3 regions of the Sporosarcina sp. SG10008 genome follow, and region 3 is predicted to be linked to each of the others. Evidence: riboswitches for the same ligand, from Rfam matches in the RefSeq annotation. Region 3 holds a riboswitch; each other region holds the start of a gene.
The links. A riboswitch is a leader RNA that binds a small molecule or an ion and turns the genes downstream of it on or off. The one in region 3 is predicted to bind S-adenosylmethionine.
Positions count from the first base shown of each region.

Region 1: linked by a shared signal. The riboswitch ahead of ACGLYD_RS19540 (methionine ABC transporter ATP-binding protein) and the one ahead of metK (methionine adenosyltransferase) in region 3 are both predicted to bind S-adenosylmethionine.
Region 2: linked by a shared signal. The riboswitch ahead of metA (homoserine O-succinyltransferase) and the one ahead of metK (methionine adenosyltransferase) in region 3 are both predicted to bind S-adenosylmethionine.

Region 1 is NZ_CP172607.1:4,159,646-4,164,661, forward strand. Features, by position in the region: gene ACGLYD_RS19530 (MetQ/NlpA family ABC transporter substrate-binding protein) at 8-868, opposite strand; gene ACGLYD_RS19535 (methionine ABC transporter permease) at 979-1,641, opposite strand; gene ACGLYD_RS19540 (methionine ABC transporter ATP-binding protein) at 1,631-2,656, opposite strand; SAM riboswitch class I at 2,835-2,946, opposite strand; gene ACGLYD_RS19545 (sulfite exporter TauE/SafE family protein) at 3,112-3,819, shown strand; gene ACGLYD_RS19550 (NAD(P)-dependent oxidoreductase) at 3,851-4,468, shown strand; gene ACGLYD_RS19555 (DUF4358 domain-containing protein) at 4,730-5,016, shown strand, end outside.
Region 2 is NZ_CP172607.1:690,528-695,543, forward strand. Features, by position in the region: gene ACGLYD_RS03480 (protein phosphatase 2C domain-containing protein) at 1-189, shown strand, start outside; gene ACGLYD_RS03485 (SgcJ/EcaC family oxidoreductase) at 216-671, shown strand; gene ACGLYD_RS03490 (hypothetical protein) at 741-920, opposite strand; SAM riboswitch class I at 1,104-1,210, shown strand; gene metA (homoserine O-succinyltransferase) at 1,313-2,221, shown strand; gene ACGLYD_RS03500 (hypothetical protein) at 3,065-3,823, shown strand; gene ACGLYD_RS03505 (PepSY domain-containing protein) at 4,004-4,261, shown strand; gene ACGLYD_RS03510 (phosphocarrier protein HPr) at 4,611-4,877, opposite strand; gene ACGLYD_RS03515 (DeoR/GlpR family DNA-binding transcription regulator) at 5,011-5,016, shown strand, end outside.
Region 3 is NZ_CP172607.1:462,790-467,805, forward strand. Features, by position in the region: gene ACGLYD_RS02410 (transposase) at 47-355, shown strand; gene ACGLYD_RS02415 (NUDIX domain-containing protein) at 402-863, shown strand; gene ACGLYD_RS02420 (alpha/beta hydrolase family protein) at 853-1,644, shown strand; gene pckA (phosphoenolpyruvate carboxykinase (ATP)) at 1,800-3,386, opposite strand; SAM riboswitch class I at 3,569-3,686, shown strand; gene metK (methionine adenosyltransferase) at 3,876-5,016, shown strand, end outside.

The DNA.
Region 1 (5,016 bases), 1.0 Mb from region 3:
AGTTCAATTATTTTTTTAGGTCTTCAAAGACGGTATCAATCTCTTCCTGCGTTAACTTAATAAGATATGATCCGCCTTTTGTATCTTCTTCGATAGCTTTTTCAATATCTTCTTCTTGATATAACTCAACGATGCGTTTGAATGTTTTATTGTTTTTTTCTTTCCCGCTTGCTACGATTAAATTTACATATGGGTAAATACTCTCATCGTCACTTGATTCTCTAAAGAGTGGATCCTCTCCTGGTGAAAATCCTGCTTGTCCAGCAATTCCGTTGTTAATAATCGCGGCAGTCACATCTGGCAATATACGAGGTGTTTGTTGAGCAACCATAGGAATGATTTCTAGGTTCAATGGATTTTCAGTGATTTTTGTCGGATCACCAAACAATCCAAAGTCATCTGAAAGTGAAATTAAATCAGCACTTTCTAGTAGGCGTAGCGCACGTGCTTGGTTCGAAGGGTCATCTGGAATCGCAATTTTGTCGCCTTCTTTGATTTCAGAAATATCCTTGATTTTTTCAGAGTAAACGCCAAGTGGTGCAAACATCGTCGAGCCAATTGGAACAAGTTCATTTTTACTTTCTTTTACATATTGGGATAGGAACGAGAAATGTTGGAATGCATTTAAGTCGATATCGCCTTGTGCAAGTGCATTATTTGGCAATGTATAATCTGCGAATTCGACAAGTTCGATTTCAATGCCTTCTTTTGCCGCTTTTTCTTTCAGCAATGGCCATTGGACACCATCTGCACCGTTGACACCAATTTTCACTTTGACTGTATCACTATTTCCGCTTTCTTTACCGCCGCAAGCAGCGAGTACAATAGCAGTTAATACTGCTAAACTTACTAACCATAATTTCCTCATTTAATTCGTCTCCTTTTAGTTGAATGATTGTATTTTTTAAAGATTATTAAGTATAAGATTCTTTGACCTGGAACAGTGTCTAGCTCCAGGCATCTTGCACTTTTCCCAGATTACCGACGCATGATTTTTTTAGAAAGTGTATTGCCAAGCCATTGTGCCAATTGCACCATGATGATTAAAATGACGACCGTAACGAGCATGACACTACCGTCGAACCGTTGATAACCGTATGTCATCGCGACATGTCCAAGACCTCCGCCGCCAACTGTTCCGGCAACTGCCGAGAAATCGATAAGACTGACGGAAACGAAGGTAAGTCCTAAAATAAGTGGACCCAATGCTTCTGGTATCAAAACCGTGAAGATAATCCGAAGAGGGCTTGCACCCATTGCCTGTGCTGCTTCAATAACGCCAGGATCAATGCTGACCAAGTTATTTTCAACAACTCGGGCAATGACGAATGTTGCAACAATTGTCATCGGAAAAATGGCTGCTGCGGTTCCGATTGTTGTCCCGACAACTAATCTTGTCAGTTGTGAAATGGCTACTAAGAAGATGATGAACGGAACAGGCCGAACGATGTTAATGACTATATTTAATATTTGAGAAACAAGTTTGTTTTCCAAAATATTATTTTGCCTAGTGACAAATAATAGCAGGCCAATTGCAATTCCAAAAATGGAACCAAAAACGAGAGTGGCGATTACCATGATCAGTGTTTCGCCGGTTGCTTCTACAATCCGGGGCCAAAATGTAAGCCAATCAACGTTCATCTTTTAGGACCTCCTCTATGTCTACAATTAATTCAAGTTCTTTTAATACATGGCTTACAGCATCCGTTTCTCCTTCAAATGAAACAAGTAGATTGCCAAAAAATCGTTCCTGTAATTCTCGAACTGAACCGTAAACGATGTTGAAATCAACATCGTGTTTACGTGTAACTTTTGAAAGAACAGGATCACTTGCAATATCTCCTTTGAAAATAACTCGATATAACTTGGTACCACCTTTTGATTGCCACTCATTAATCAGTTTTTCTGAAGGTAGATCCTGCTGCACGGATTGGATGAATCGTTGTGTTGTCGAATGTTGAGGATCAGTAAATGTTTCAAAAACATCACCCGTTTCGATTACTTCTCCATTTTCCATGACCGCTACTTTATCGCAAATTGTTTGAATAACATGCATTTCATGTGTGATAAGGAGGATTGTAATACCCAAATCCTTATTCACCTTTTTCAACAACCGCAGTATATCGGCGGTCGTATCAGGATCTAGTGCAGATGTGGCTTCATCACAGATAAGGATGTCTGGTGAAGTGGCGAGTGCTCTGGCTATACCTACGCGTTGCTTTTGGCCTCCTGATAGTTGGTCCGGATAATCTTTAGCTTTATCGGCCAGGCCAACGAAGTCCAATAATTCCTCGACGCGTTCAGCAATTGCTTTTTTTTGCATTCCGGCAAGTTTCAAAGGATACGAGATGTTTCCTGCAACTGTCCGTGAGTTCAGCAAGTTGAAGTTCTGAAAAATCATGCCGATGTTACGACGTTGCGTCCGTAAATCTTTTGAGGATAATGTACTGACGTCGATGTCTCGGATGAAAACAGAGCCTGAAGTCGGGCGTTCAAGCATATTTACTAACCGTAGCAATGTGCTTTTTCCAGCGCCGCTAAAACCGATGATGCCGAAAATTTCACCTTTTTCAACGAAAAGAGAAACATCTTTTACCGCATGTACCTCACGCTTCCCAAGGGCGAACGTCTTGGATGCATTTTTAAATTCAATCATGTATTGACCCCCTAAGTACTTCGTTAATTCTGTGCGGACAACGGATGCAACTAGCAAAATGACTTGTGACCCCGAGCATCTGGCCGCTGAAGCTAGACAGTTGTAAGAACGAAAAAAATCCCTCTTTTTCTTAAAATAGATAAGAAAAAGAGGGATTCTAATAAAAGAAGCCATCTCGTTCTCATCTTCCAAACGCATACGCGTCTGTAGGAGTTGGCACAGTGTTCATTGGTCATGAACCTGTTGCCGAGATGTCATAGGGCCTGTCCCTCGATCTCTCTGGATAAGAAAGTGATGTAGTGCTATTCGATTGTTGCAAGAATTGAATCTAACTCTAGTGTGCAAATTAGGGAAAGTCAATGAATTTACTAAAGTAAAATAATTCAGATTACTAATAGTCGTAAACAATTTCAGAATTCTGATACACTTAAAGTGATAGAGAAAGCGGTGTTAGAATGACAATTTTCATATTTATTAGCATTATACTTTTTGCGTCCATTTTACAGACAAGTACAGGATTTGGTTTTTCGATCATGGCGACACCTTTTCTACTCATGATTTTTAATCCGATGGAGGCCATTCAGATAAACCTAGTTTTGTCGCTTGTTATTTCAAGCGCACTTATTGCTAAAATACGTAAAGATGTGGATACAGACCTATTAAAAAAGTTAATAATCGGGAGCTTATCTGGACTGCCCATTGGTATCATTTTGTTCATTTCGGCGGATATCAACAAATTGAAAACGGGCATAGGCATTGTTCTTCTTTTGCTAACACTGCTGCTTGTCCTGAACCTTCGAATTAAGAGAACTAAACGTGGGGACTTTGTTGTTGGCGGATTATCCGGTACATTGACGACAGGAATTGGCATGCCAGGTCCGCCGCTTTTGCTCTACTTTGCAGGAACGGCTATGCAAAAAGAAACATTACGTGCAACGACACTCGCGTTTTATTTATTCATCTATTCCGTTAGTCTACTCATTCAAGTGCTTTTTGTTGGTACAAATAAGGGTATCTGGACCTCAATCGGAATGGCACTGCCGCTAGTATTTGCTGGATTGTATCTAGGACAACTACTATTCCGTCATATCAGTCAAAAGACCTTCCGGATCTTCACATATGGCATTTTACTATTTACGGGCATTTATTTATTAATAAAATGAGAAAGTAATTTATAGAATGGAGATGGTTCTTATGAAAATTGCATTGTTTGGGGCAACAGGGCGTGTGGGTGGGGAAGTCCTAAAATTAGCATTGGTAGAAGGGCATGAAGTGACGGCACTCGTCCGTTCACCTGAGAAATTGGCGCCACATGATAGGTTGACGATTATCCAAGGTGATGTCCGTGATGTTGTAGCAGTTTCGGATGCCGTTGCTGGAATGGACGTTGTATTCAGTTCGCTAGGTACAGACCAGACAACAACGTTGACTGAGGCAGTTCCTCATATGATAAGAGCGATGGAGGATATAGGAATTAATCGGCTTGTCACAATTGGGACAGCAGGCATCTTGCAAAGTAAGATTGATCCCGAAAAACTGCGTTATGAAGCTGGAGATACAAATCGCCGGCTAACTTTTGCGGCGGAGGAGCACCATAAAGTGTATAACATGCTGCGTCAATCGGGGCTTGAGTGGACAATTGTCTGCCCTACTTATTTACCGGATGGTGTTGCGGTGGGTGACTACAGAACTGAGCGCGATTTGTTGCCAGAGGACGGTAAACAAATATCCGTTGGCGACACAGCTGCTTTTGCTTACGGTGAACTACTGCAAGGCGATAATATCGGATTTCGTGTAGGAATTTCATATTAGTAAACAGAGTAGTACTGTCGTTGACAGTGCTATTTTTGTACGTAAAATAAAAAAATGCTTTGCTGGCCACAATAGTAACAATGTTTCATGTGAAACACTTCGTTGTTAACCCCATAGTAACGGGCAGAATCCCCCATCCCGATTGAAGTTTCACTTTATAATCGAGTTCCAAAAAATGGCTGAAACGAAAATAAAGATCATCCGTCAAATCAGTTAGCAGCCAAAGTAACTGCTAGTTGAAAAGTTGGGGAGGAATTTTTTATGAAAAAAAAGTTTGGAATGCTTATATGTGCAATGGTTATCTTTACGATGGTGGGTTGTTCGGGATCAGGATTAAATGACGGCATAAAGGACGAAGTTTCCGTCAAAGACATAATGGAAAGTATTAAGGGGCAAGTTATACAAGATATAAAAGATGCAGGATTCGACGATGGACAAACTGATGAGGAAATTCTTCAAAATTATGTGGAGACGAATTTAGTAAATGCTAAAACAGAGGATTCAATGACACAAATATTTATGGAGCGAACAGAACTTGATAAAGAGTT
Region 2 (5,016 bases), 230 kb from region 3:
TGCCCGGGGGAACCTTTTTTGGATCCGTCAGATCTCGTTGCCGTGCTGAATGAAAAAGAACTTGATAAAGGGATTTCGCAGTTATTGATGGAAATCGAAAGACAAAATGTACGAGACAGTACGACAATTATCGCATGGAATGTGGAAGTAGAAAAGGAAGGTAGCATCCCGAGCGATTATCTCGGATGAAGGAAAAATGACGGGAGGAATTAGATATGGAAGCATCTGAATTAATTGAAATCAAAACCCTTTATTATAACTTAATTCTTGCATGGAATAATCGCGATGCTAAGAGCATGGCTGATCAATTTACAGAGCAAGGCGAATTGATTGGATTTGACGGAAGTCAAGAAATTGGGCGAAATACTATTTTTGCACATTTAGAACCGATATTTGCAGATCATCCAACACCTCCATTTATCAATGTCGTTAAAGATGTGTACTTTCTGAGTGCTGAAGTTGCGATGTTGCGTGCAATCGTCGGGATGATACCTCCGGGCGGAACAGAACTTGACCCAAATTTGAATGCTCATCAAACACTGATTGCAGTAAAAGAAAAGGATGGATGGAAAATAAAACTTTTCCAAAATACACCGGCCCAATTTCACGGAAGATCTGACTTGGTCGAGCGGATGACCAAAGAATTGAAGCGAGTATCTGATGTAGGCTGAAAAAAGTGCCCCGCACCAAGATAATACCAGTGCGGGGAGTGTTTTAGTTACTGTTCATGACAAAGGTAATCATTTTCTCTTCTTTTCATTTGAGTTCATTCGTTCGCGTTTTGGTTTCAGGGAACGGAGTTCAGCAAACTCGCGGGCTATTTCTTCATTCATGTCGCCCGGTTTTATTTTTTGGTTTTTCGGCGTTTGTGGTAAAGACCGTGCATTATTTCCGCCAGTTTTATTGTCATCTCTTCCCATAGTAACAACTCCTTTCATTTTTTCAGTGCCACGTTAATATGGCTTTCTAAAGAAATATTATTCAGCAGTTTTCATGCTGAATTAATGTGGAAATTAAAATAAAAATGTTTGTTTTGATTATTATCGTCAAAAAAGACGGTTTACAATAGTAGTTTTAATAGTATAATAGTAAATAATTGAATATTCTTATCAAGAGAAGCTGAGGGATATGGCCCTGTGAAGCTTCAGCAACCTCTGACTTAGTCAGGAAGGTGCTACCTCCAACAAGATTTTTTCTTGAGAGATAAGAACAGAGTGCCCAAATTAAACCCTCTTTTCTTGTCTTATAGAAAAGAGGGTTTTTTATATTGAATCATTTGATTCAAACCAAAGTGAAAAGGGAGAGACGACACATGCCGATTAATGTACCGAAACAATTACCAGCAGGAGAACTATTGAAGAAGGAAAAAATATTTGTGATGGATGAAGAACGCGCAACGTCCCAAGATATACGTCCTATGAACATCGCCATTTTAAACTTAATGCCTGAAAAAGAAAGAACAGAGTTGCAACTGCTACGTCTATTAGGGAATACACCACTACAAGTAAATGTTACATTTTTGAACACAGCAACTCATGATTCTAAAAACGTTAGTAAAACGCATTTAAACGCATTTTATACAACATTTGAACATGTGAAACATCGTCGTTTCGATGGACTGATTATTACGGGTGCCCCGATTGAGCATTTAGAATTTGAAGACGTTAATTACTGGAAAGAAATAACGGAGATTATGGAATGGTCAAAAGAAAATGTAACCTCTGTTTTACATATTTGTTGGGGTGCCCAAGCAGCACTCTATCATCATTATGGAATCCGGAAATTTGAATTGCCGAAAAAATGCTCAGGCGTTTTTACGCATCGACTATCCGACCCAACGATTAACCTTGCACGTGGCTTTAATGACGAATTTAAAGCGCCACATTCACGTTATACATCCGTTTCAACAGAGGAAATAAAAAATGATCCCCGTCTACACTTGCTTGCCAAATCAGAGGAAGCAGGGGCATTCATCGTCATTTCTAAAGATAACAAACATATTATGATCACAGGTCATTTGGAATACGATGCGGATACGTTGGCGGAGGAATATGCACGTGATTTGCAAAAAGGAGTTGGTATTGATATCCCGGAAAATTATTTTCCGAATGATGATCCAAGCAAAGAGCCGTTGAATACATGGCGTTCCCATACGCATCTACTCTTCTCCAACTGGCTAAATTATTATGTGTATCAAGAAACACCTTATGAATGGGAATAACTAGTTAATGACAAATGTATCAATTAAACCACGTCTGTAGATTAACCATTTATTTGCATAAAACACTGGTGAGTAGGGCTTGATGACCTTCATTTTCACTGCATTATTTTCGGCCCGCTTTCGACTAACTATTCATGACAGATTTACTGAGGGGTCCGAGTGTGGCTAGAAGTGACTCCGTCACTTCTAGCCACACTCTTTTTAGTAATACTATTGCGAATAGTTGCCTGTCGCGTTCCTACACTATTCAAGTGGAAAATGCAGTTGTTTTGGAAGAATAGAATAGATGACATTCTATGAAGGGTGTAAGTGCCCGAAGATGCAATTTCGGGCACTCTTGGACGATGTACAATGCGATCCTTTCTTACTTTTAGCAAAGATTATACATCTAATCATGTGATACCTTATAGCAAGTGCCACTTCTTTACTAAAAAAAGAAAAAACCATATAGAAAGCTTCAGCCGCCAAAATTGCATCTTTGGCGGCTTTTCTCCGACTTGGATGTCAGCTATTCTTTTATCAAAAAAAGCATAAGCACTACAAGTACTTTTGCATCCAGACATCCCGCTTATTGATATAGAAGTCATTCAATCCGAAGCAATCCAAAAATGCAACTATACAAGTAGCGCCCGGAAGGTAATTATGTTATTCACTGGTTAGTTTTGGTTAATCAACAGGTCTGCAATTAACCAAACCAGAAAATGACTGCTTACTATTTTGCAAAAAACTCTAGATTCCTGGCGTATAGGTGCTTTTTTAAAGAAAGTGGTTAATCATCAGACGTGACTCAATGACCCTTTTGTCGTGAATTGCATAAGCTAATACGACGAGGGGGTAAGTGAGATGGGGTTGTTTATTAACAAAAATGGGCACCCGGATGTTTTTAAAAATAATGCAGACGTTTTAGGGAGGAACCAAGAACACTATAAAATAGATCCGATAGCGGAATGGATGAAGGAACATAGGGAAGCGTCTCATTCGGTTGGTGAACAGTTCAATATCATGGAAACCTTACTAAAGCAACAGAAAAACACACAATCCAATCAATTGAAATCAATCCATAATCGTTTGAATGAAATCAAGGAAAGTGATTTCCGACATGAAAAGTTTGGAAAAGATGTTATGAAGTCTTTAAAAAAAGTAGAAACTAAAAACGAAATGTTACAACGTACGTTGATACATGAGCGAATAATGAATCGAGAATTCATCGGGAAAGTGAATGAGGTCAGCCAGTCAAATGAAGAAATTGTCAATAGTATAGAAATGCTGACTTCTGCAAATGAGGAAATTGTAGTCAAAATGAATGAACAATTAGATTATCAAAAGTTGTTGTCAGAGCAACTATTGAAACAAGAAGATATACAAAAAGACGTGATCAGCAGGCTGGACAACCAAGAAGGATTGCTAGGGAAAGTGATAAGGCAACTGGATTATCTACGCTCAGTCCTATACGAGCGAACCAACTTTTTATCAGAGAAAATAGAAGGTAGTTACAGCATGACGTCTTCGTATCTATCCAAATTATTGACCAGATCGGATCCAGTTTCGGCACGTTTTATGTTGAGCCAAAAGCAGGAAGAAAAAGAGGAGAACGTTGATTGAAAGGTATGGCTATTTAATGATGGAAAACATCATTACAATTAAGCAAGCCTCAAGTACAAATCATATACCTAGGAACTGCTTAATTGTCTTTTCAGTTATGGGCTTAGGGATTCAGCACATATTAGCCATCCTTGAATAGAATGTTAAGGACAACGGGATAATCGAATTGGAGGAGATTGGGTGACGAATCGGAATCGACAAAATCAAAACCAACATTGGCATGAACATTATCAGAACCCACAATACCGGAGGATTACAATAAATCAGGCGATGGCCATTGCATTAGAGCGGGTTCCAGGCCAGGTCGTAAAAGCGGAATTAGATTACGACGATGGAATGCTGGTATATGAAATTGACGTAAGAACGGCAGAAGGTCATAAGTATGAAGTTAAAATTGATGCGAATACAGGTGCAGTCCTCAGAGTGAAACTAGATTAATGAAACTATATGTGAAAAGCCACGAATGGTAACTGATACCATTCGCGGCTTTTCTTTTTTTGATGTTTAGGAAATTATGAAATCTCGTACTGTGGATAAGTTGTAACTTAGTGATTTTACGTCTAGACTCCAGCGCCTAGCCCCTGGAACTGTACGACATGGGTCATGCAACTATTGAAAAGGAAATCGTGATCCTAAGCTGCCTTCCTCTGTCGCTTCTAACCTATAGGTCCACCGGGAGGGATTGAACTACATCCCTCCTACTTGTTTGGGCTGGGCATGCGTTTGCGATTTAGTCCATGAAACAGATTAGAAACCCTTTTGCTACTATCACAACTCGAGATTGTTATTACTTTCCAAGGTCTTCGGATTCCATAATTGCATCGACTTTTGCAATTGCATCCGCTTCATCTTCACCATCCGCCGCAATTGTAATGGTAGTGCCTGAAGCTACTCCAAGTGACATAACACCTAAAATGGATTTCAGATTTACTTTTTTACCGACGTATTCCAGTGTAATATCCGATTTGAAAGAACTGACCGCACTAACGAGAGCGGATGTTGGACGGGCATGTAAACCAGCAGTACCTAAAATGGTGTATTGTTTTTCTATCAATGTGTATTCCTCCTAATTGTTAGTATCAATTACTGTATTATAAAAGTTGGTGACTGACTATGGAAGATTATGATTGATTATGAAAGGGATTTCAAGTAATATGAGTTTACAGCTAATTAGAGGTGGTGTTCATATGTTG
Region 3 (5,016 bases):
TTTTTTCATACTAAGCCATGCTAAAAAGAAAAAAGGATGGTGTAGCATGGAGAAATACAAAATGTACGTTTCTGTCGTAAATCAGCAAGTATACCATTACCCAGATGATTCACCGTGGGAATATGAGGTTAATGTAGAAAGTCAGTATGTTCCTGTTTTTCATCGGTTATTTAGTCAGATAGATGAACTCGAATTCCGAAACTTCCTTAGGTCACATTTACCGTTTTTGCCCTATCATTATGGTCGGAACAATTTCAACGTCGATCAACGTACGATGAAGATCTATGCGCTCATTCATGAATTTACAGATGATAAGTCGAAGCGATTTATCGAAAAGCTTCCGTATTTTCGTTGAAAGGATTGCTGTCCTTCGCTACACTGGTTGAAAGGACGTGAGTGCAATGCTTATTTTCAATGATGTTAATGGTGGTCGTGTTGAGCTGACTTTCGGAGAAAACCAATTTGGAATGCCAGCTCGGCATGTCCTTGTTATCCTCAAGCATAATGGTAAATGGTTACTGACTCGGCATTTAGTTCGAGGCGTTGAGTTTCCAGGTGGTAAAGCAGAGCATGGAGAAACGATCGAGGAGGCAGTTATACGCGAAACGATTGAAGAAACAGGTGTGAAAATTACGGATCTTGTGCAATTTGCAGAGTATGTCGTTCGAAGTAATAGTACATTTTGCAAAGCTGTATTCACAGGGAAAGTTGCGGAAATCGATGAGCATCCAGCCCTTTACGAAACAGAAGGAGCTATGTGGATGACTAATGAAGAGCTTGACCAGTGTGAAGAATTGAGTTTCCTTATGAAAAACACAGGCATGGAAACATTAAGAAAGTGGGTGGAAGAGCATGAGTCATGATGGTACGATTATTCATAGAAGGCCCTATCCGTCTCCAAATCCACATGTTTCGCTTGAAGAAATTACATATTTTTCAGATGGGTTAAAAGTGAAGGGACTCATGGCAGAACCAATTACAGAAGGGAACTACGAAGGCATCATCTATTTGCGAGGGGGCATGCAGCATATCGGTATGGTTCGTCCTGCCCGAATTGCACAGTTTGCTTCGCAAGGATTTGTTGTCTTCGCTCCTTATTATCGGGGGAACCGTGGAGGCGAGGGACGGGATGAGTTTGCTGGGGCAGATCGTCAGGATGCGGTGAATGCCGTTGATGTGCTGAAGCAAAATCCGAAGACAAACGTGGAAAAAATTCACTTGTTTGCATTTTCACGGGGCGGTATAATGGCTCTTTGGACAGCAATTTTACGTGAAGATATTACGTCGGTAGTTACATGGTCTGGCGTATCCGATATCGTATTTACATATAAAGAACGGAAAGATATGCGGCGGATGATGAAAAGAGTTATCGGCGGGACACCGAATAACATGCCAGATGAATACAGAAACCGTACGGCGCTGTTCCGCGTGGATGAAATTGATGCTCCCGTACTCATCATTCATGGCATGATCGACGAGAACGTGTCATTTCAACAAGCAGTTTTGCTTGAAAACGCACTGCGTGAACATAAAAAAGTATATGAGACATGGTATTTCCCTGAATATACACACTTCATACCGCCTGTCATGAATGCACAACTTGTACGCGATTTATGTAGTTGGATGAGAAGACGAGAAAAATGAGTGGTTTTTTGAATAAAATGAAGTTGCAATTAAAACGCCAAAGTTGCAATTGGACGAAATAAGTTGCAGTTAAAACTCCATTTTTACAATTACAAATCCAAGGTACAAAAAAACAGTGTAGCACATTCAATGTGCTACACTGTTTAATTTGAAAATTATGCAATCGGTCCGCCTTTAAGCGTAATCTCTTCAGAAACCATACCGAATTTTTTAAAGTTTTCATGGAACATGTTTGCCAATTCATTTGCTTTTACATCGTATGCTTCGCCGTCTGCCCATGCATTGCGCGGGTTCAACACTTCTGTTGGAACACCTTCAATGAATGTAGGCATTTCGAGGCCGAATACGCCGTTAGTTTCTGTTTCAATGTTGTTCAATTCTCCAGCAAGAGCTGCCTGTACCATAGTGCGTGTGTATTTAAGATCCATACGTTTACCAACGCCGTAGACGCCGCCAGTCCAGCCTGTGTTAACAAGGAATACTTGTGCATCATGTTCATCAATTTTCTTCCCAAGCATTTCAGCGTATACTGTCGCTGGAAGTGGAAGGAAAGGTGAACCGAAGCACGTTGAGAACGTTGCTTCAGGTGATGTGATACCACGCTCAGTTCCGGCAAGCTTCGAAGTGAACCCGCTTAGGAAGTGATACATTGCTTGTTCTTTTGTTAACTTCGAGATTGGAGGTAGCACGCCAAACGCATCTGCCGTTAAGAATACAATCGTTTTCGGATGACCAGCAACAGAAGGGTCAACGATGTTATCAATTGCTTGGATAGGATAAGCTGCACGTGTGTTTTCAGTTAATGAACCATTATCGTAGTCAGGAATGCGTGTTTCCGGATCGACGACAACGTTTTCTAGTACGGAACCAAAACGAATTGCACCAAAAATTTCAGGTTCTTTTTCTTGTGATAAATTAATACATTTTGCATAGCAACCGCCTTCGATATTGAAGACACCAGTGTCAGACCAGCCATGCTCGTCATCGCCGATTAATTTACGGTTTGCATCTGCCGAAAGTGTTGTTTTACCTGTTCCAGAAAGACCGAAGAATAGGGCAACATCACCGTCTTCACCAACGTTTGCCGAACAGTGCATCGGCATAATTCCATTTTCAGGAAGTAAGTAGTTCATGATTGAGAAGATTGATTTTTTCATTTCGCCAGCGTATTCAGTTCCACCGATAAGAACAATACGTTTTTCCATTGATACGATAATGAATGTCTCTGAATTCGTACCATCGACCACAGGATCAGCTTTAAATGAAGGAGCCGAAACGATTGTAAATTGTGATTCATGTTGTACTAGTTCTTCTTCAGTTGGGCGGATGAACAAGTTGTGAACAAACAGGTTATGCCATGCAAATTCATTCACAACTTGAATGGATAGTCGTGAAGCTGGATCTGCGCCTGCAAAACCTTTGAAGACGAACAGTTCGTCTTTTGTTCTCAAATGAGTAATTACTTTATTATATAATGAATCGAAAATTTCAGAAGAGATTGGACGATTGACGTTGCCCCAATCGATTTTGTCTTTGGAGGACGCTTCCTCAACAATGTATTTGTCCTTAGGTGAACGACCTGTATATTTGCCTGTCTGAGCTGTAACCGCTCCGTCTGATGTCAATTGAGCTTCACCACGTGAAATCGCTTTTTCAACAAGTTGTGGAACTGAAAGTTGAACTTTTACATTTTTCCCAGAAAGAAGTTTGTTGAGGTCATCACTAATTTTCGCAGATATCATAAGTATGTACCGTCCTTTGCATATAGTCCCAATCAATTGGGTGTCATCACATTATTGAATTAGTATAACACATTAAGAATAATAATCTATACTAATTCAAACCTCAAGGATTTATACGCAAAATGGGTAAAAAGATTTGACATGCAACAAGATTTTTCGTAGCATATATAGTTGAACGGATACTCTTATCCCGAGCTGGTGGAGGGGTCAGGCCCTATGAAACCCGGCAACCTGCACAGACGTTTTGTCTGCGCGAAGGTGCCAAACCTGTAGCAAGGCACAGTCCTTGTATGATAAGAGTGAAAGGTGCTTATGAAATCATGCCTTTCCTCATGTATTATTACGTGAGCGAAGGGCTTTTTATATGATATCGCCCTTAATCCTCGTGTATAGAGCTCGCAATGGCTTGTAGTCTTTTCATTTAGAAAAGACTCTACATGGGACATATGAGTACCGTATCAATCTCGTAGGATATAAGGAGGAAATAACATGACAAATCGCCGACTATTTACTTCAGAATCGGTAACTGAAGGACACCCGGACAAAATGTGTGACCAAATTTCGGATGCTATTCTAGATGCTATATTGGCAGAAGATCCAAATGCACGTGTTGCATGTGAAACGACAATTACAACAGGACTTGTCCTCGTTGCAGGAGAAATTACTACGACAACATATGTCGATATCCCGAAAGTTGTGCGTGAAACTGTTAAAGAAATTGGTTATGTACGCGCGAAATACGGATTTGATTGGGAAACATCTGCAGTTTTGACTGCGATCGATGAACAATCAGCCGACATCGCTGCAGGCGTTGACCAGGCACTTGAAGCGCGTGAAGGTTCGATGACAGATGATGAACTTGAAGCAATTGGAGCTGGTGACCAAGGTTTGATGTTCGGTTACGCTTGTAATGAAACACCGGAACTGATGCCGTTACCAATTAGCCTAGCTCATAAATTATCATTCCGACTTGCACAAGTACGCAAAGATGAAACCCTTACGTATCTGCGTCCAGATGGAAAAACACAAGTGACTGTTGAATATGATGAAAACAATAAACCAGTACGCATCGATACAATTGTTATTTCAGCGCAACATCACCCTGAAATAACACTTGAGCAAATTCAGCGTGATATTAAAGAATTCGTCATAAACCCGGTTGTACCAACTGATTTAATCGATGAAGACACGAAGTACTTCATCAACCCAACTGGCCGCTTCGTAATAGGGGGACCTCAAGGAGATGCAGGTCTTACTGGCCGTAAAATCATCGTTGACACGTACGGTGGTTATGCGCGTCATGGCGGCGGTGCGTTTTCTGGGAAAGATGCGACGAAAGTGGACCGCTCGGCTTCATATGCGGCACGTTATGTTGCGAAGAACATTGTCGCTGCAGGACTTGCAGATCGATGTGAAGTGCAACTTGCTTATGCAATCGGTGTTGCACAACCTGTATCGATTTCTATCGATACATTTGGAACAGGCACAGTCGAGGAAAGTAAACTTGTTGAGCTTACGCGTGGACTGTTTGACCTTCGTCCAGCAGGCATCATCAAAATGCTTGATCTGCGCCGCCCAATTTATAAACAAACAGCTGCATACGGTCACTTCGGCCGTACAGACATTGATC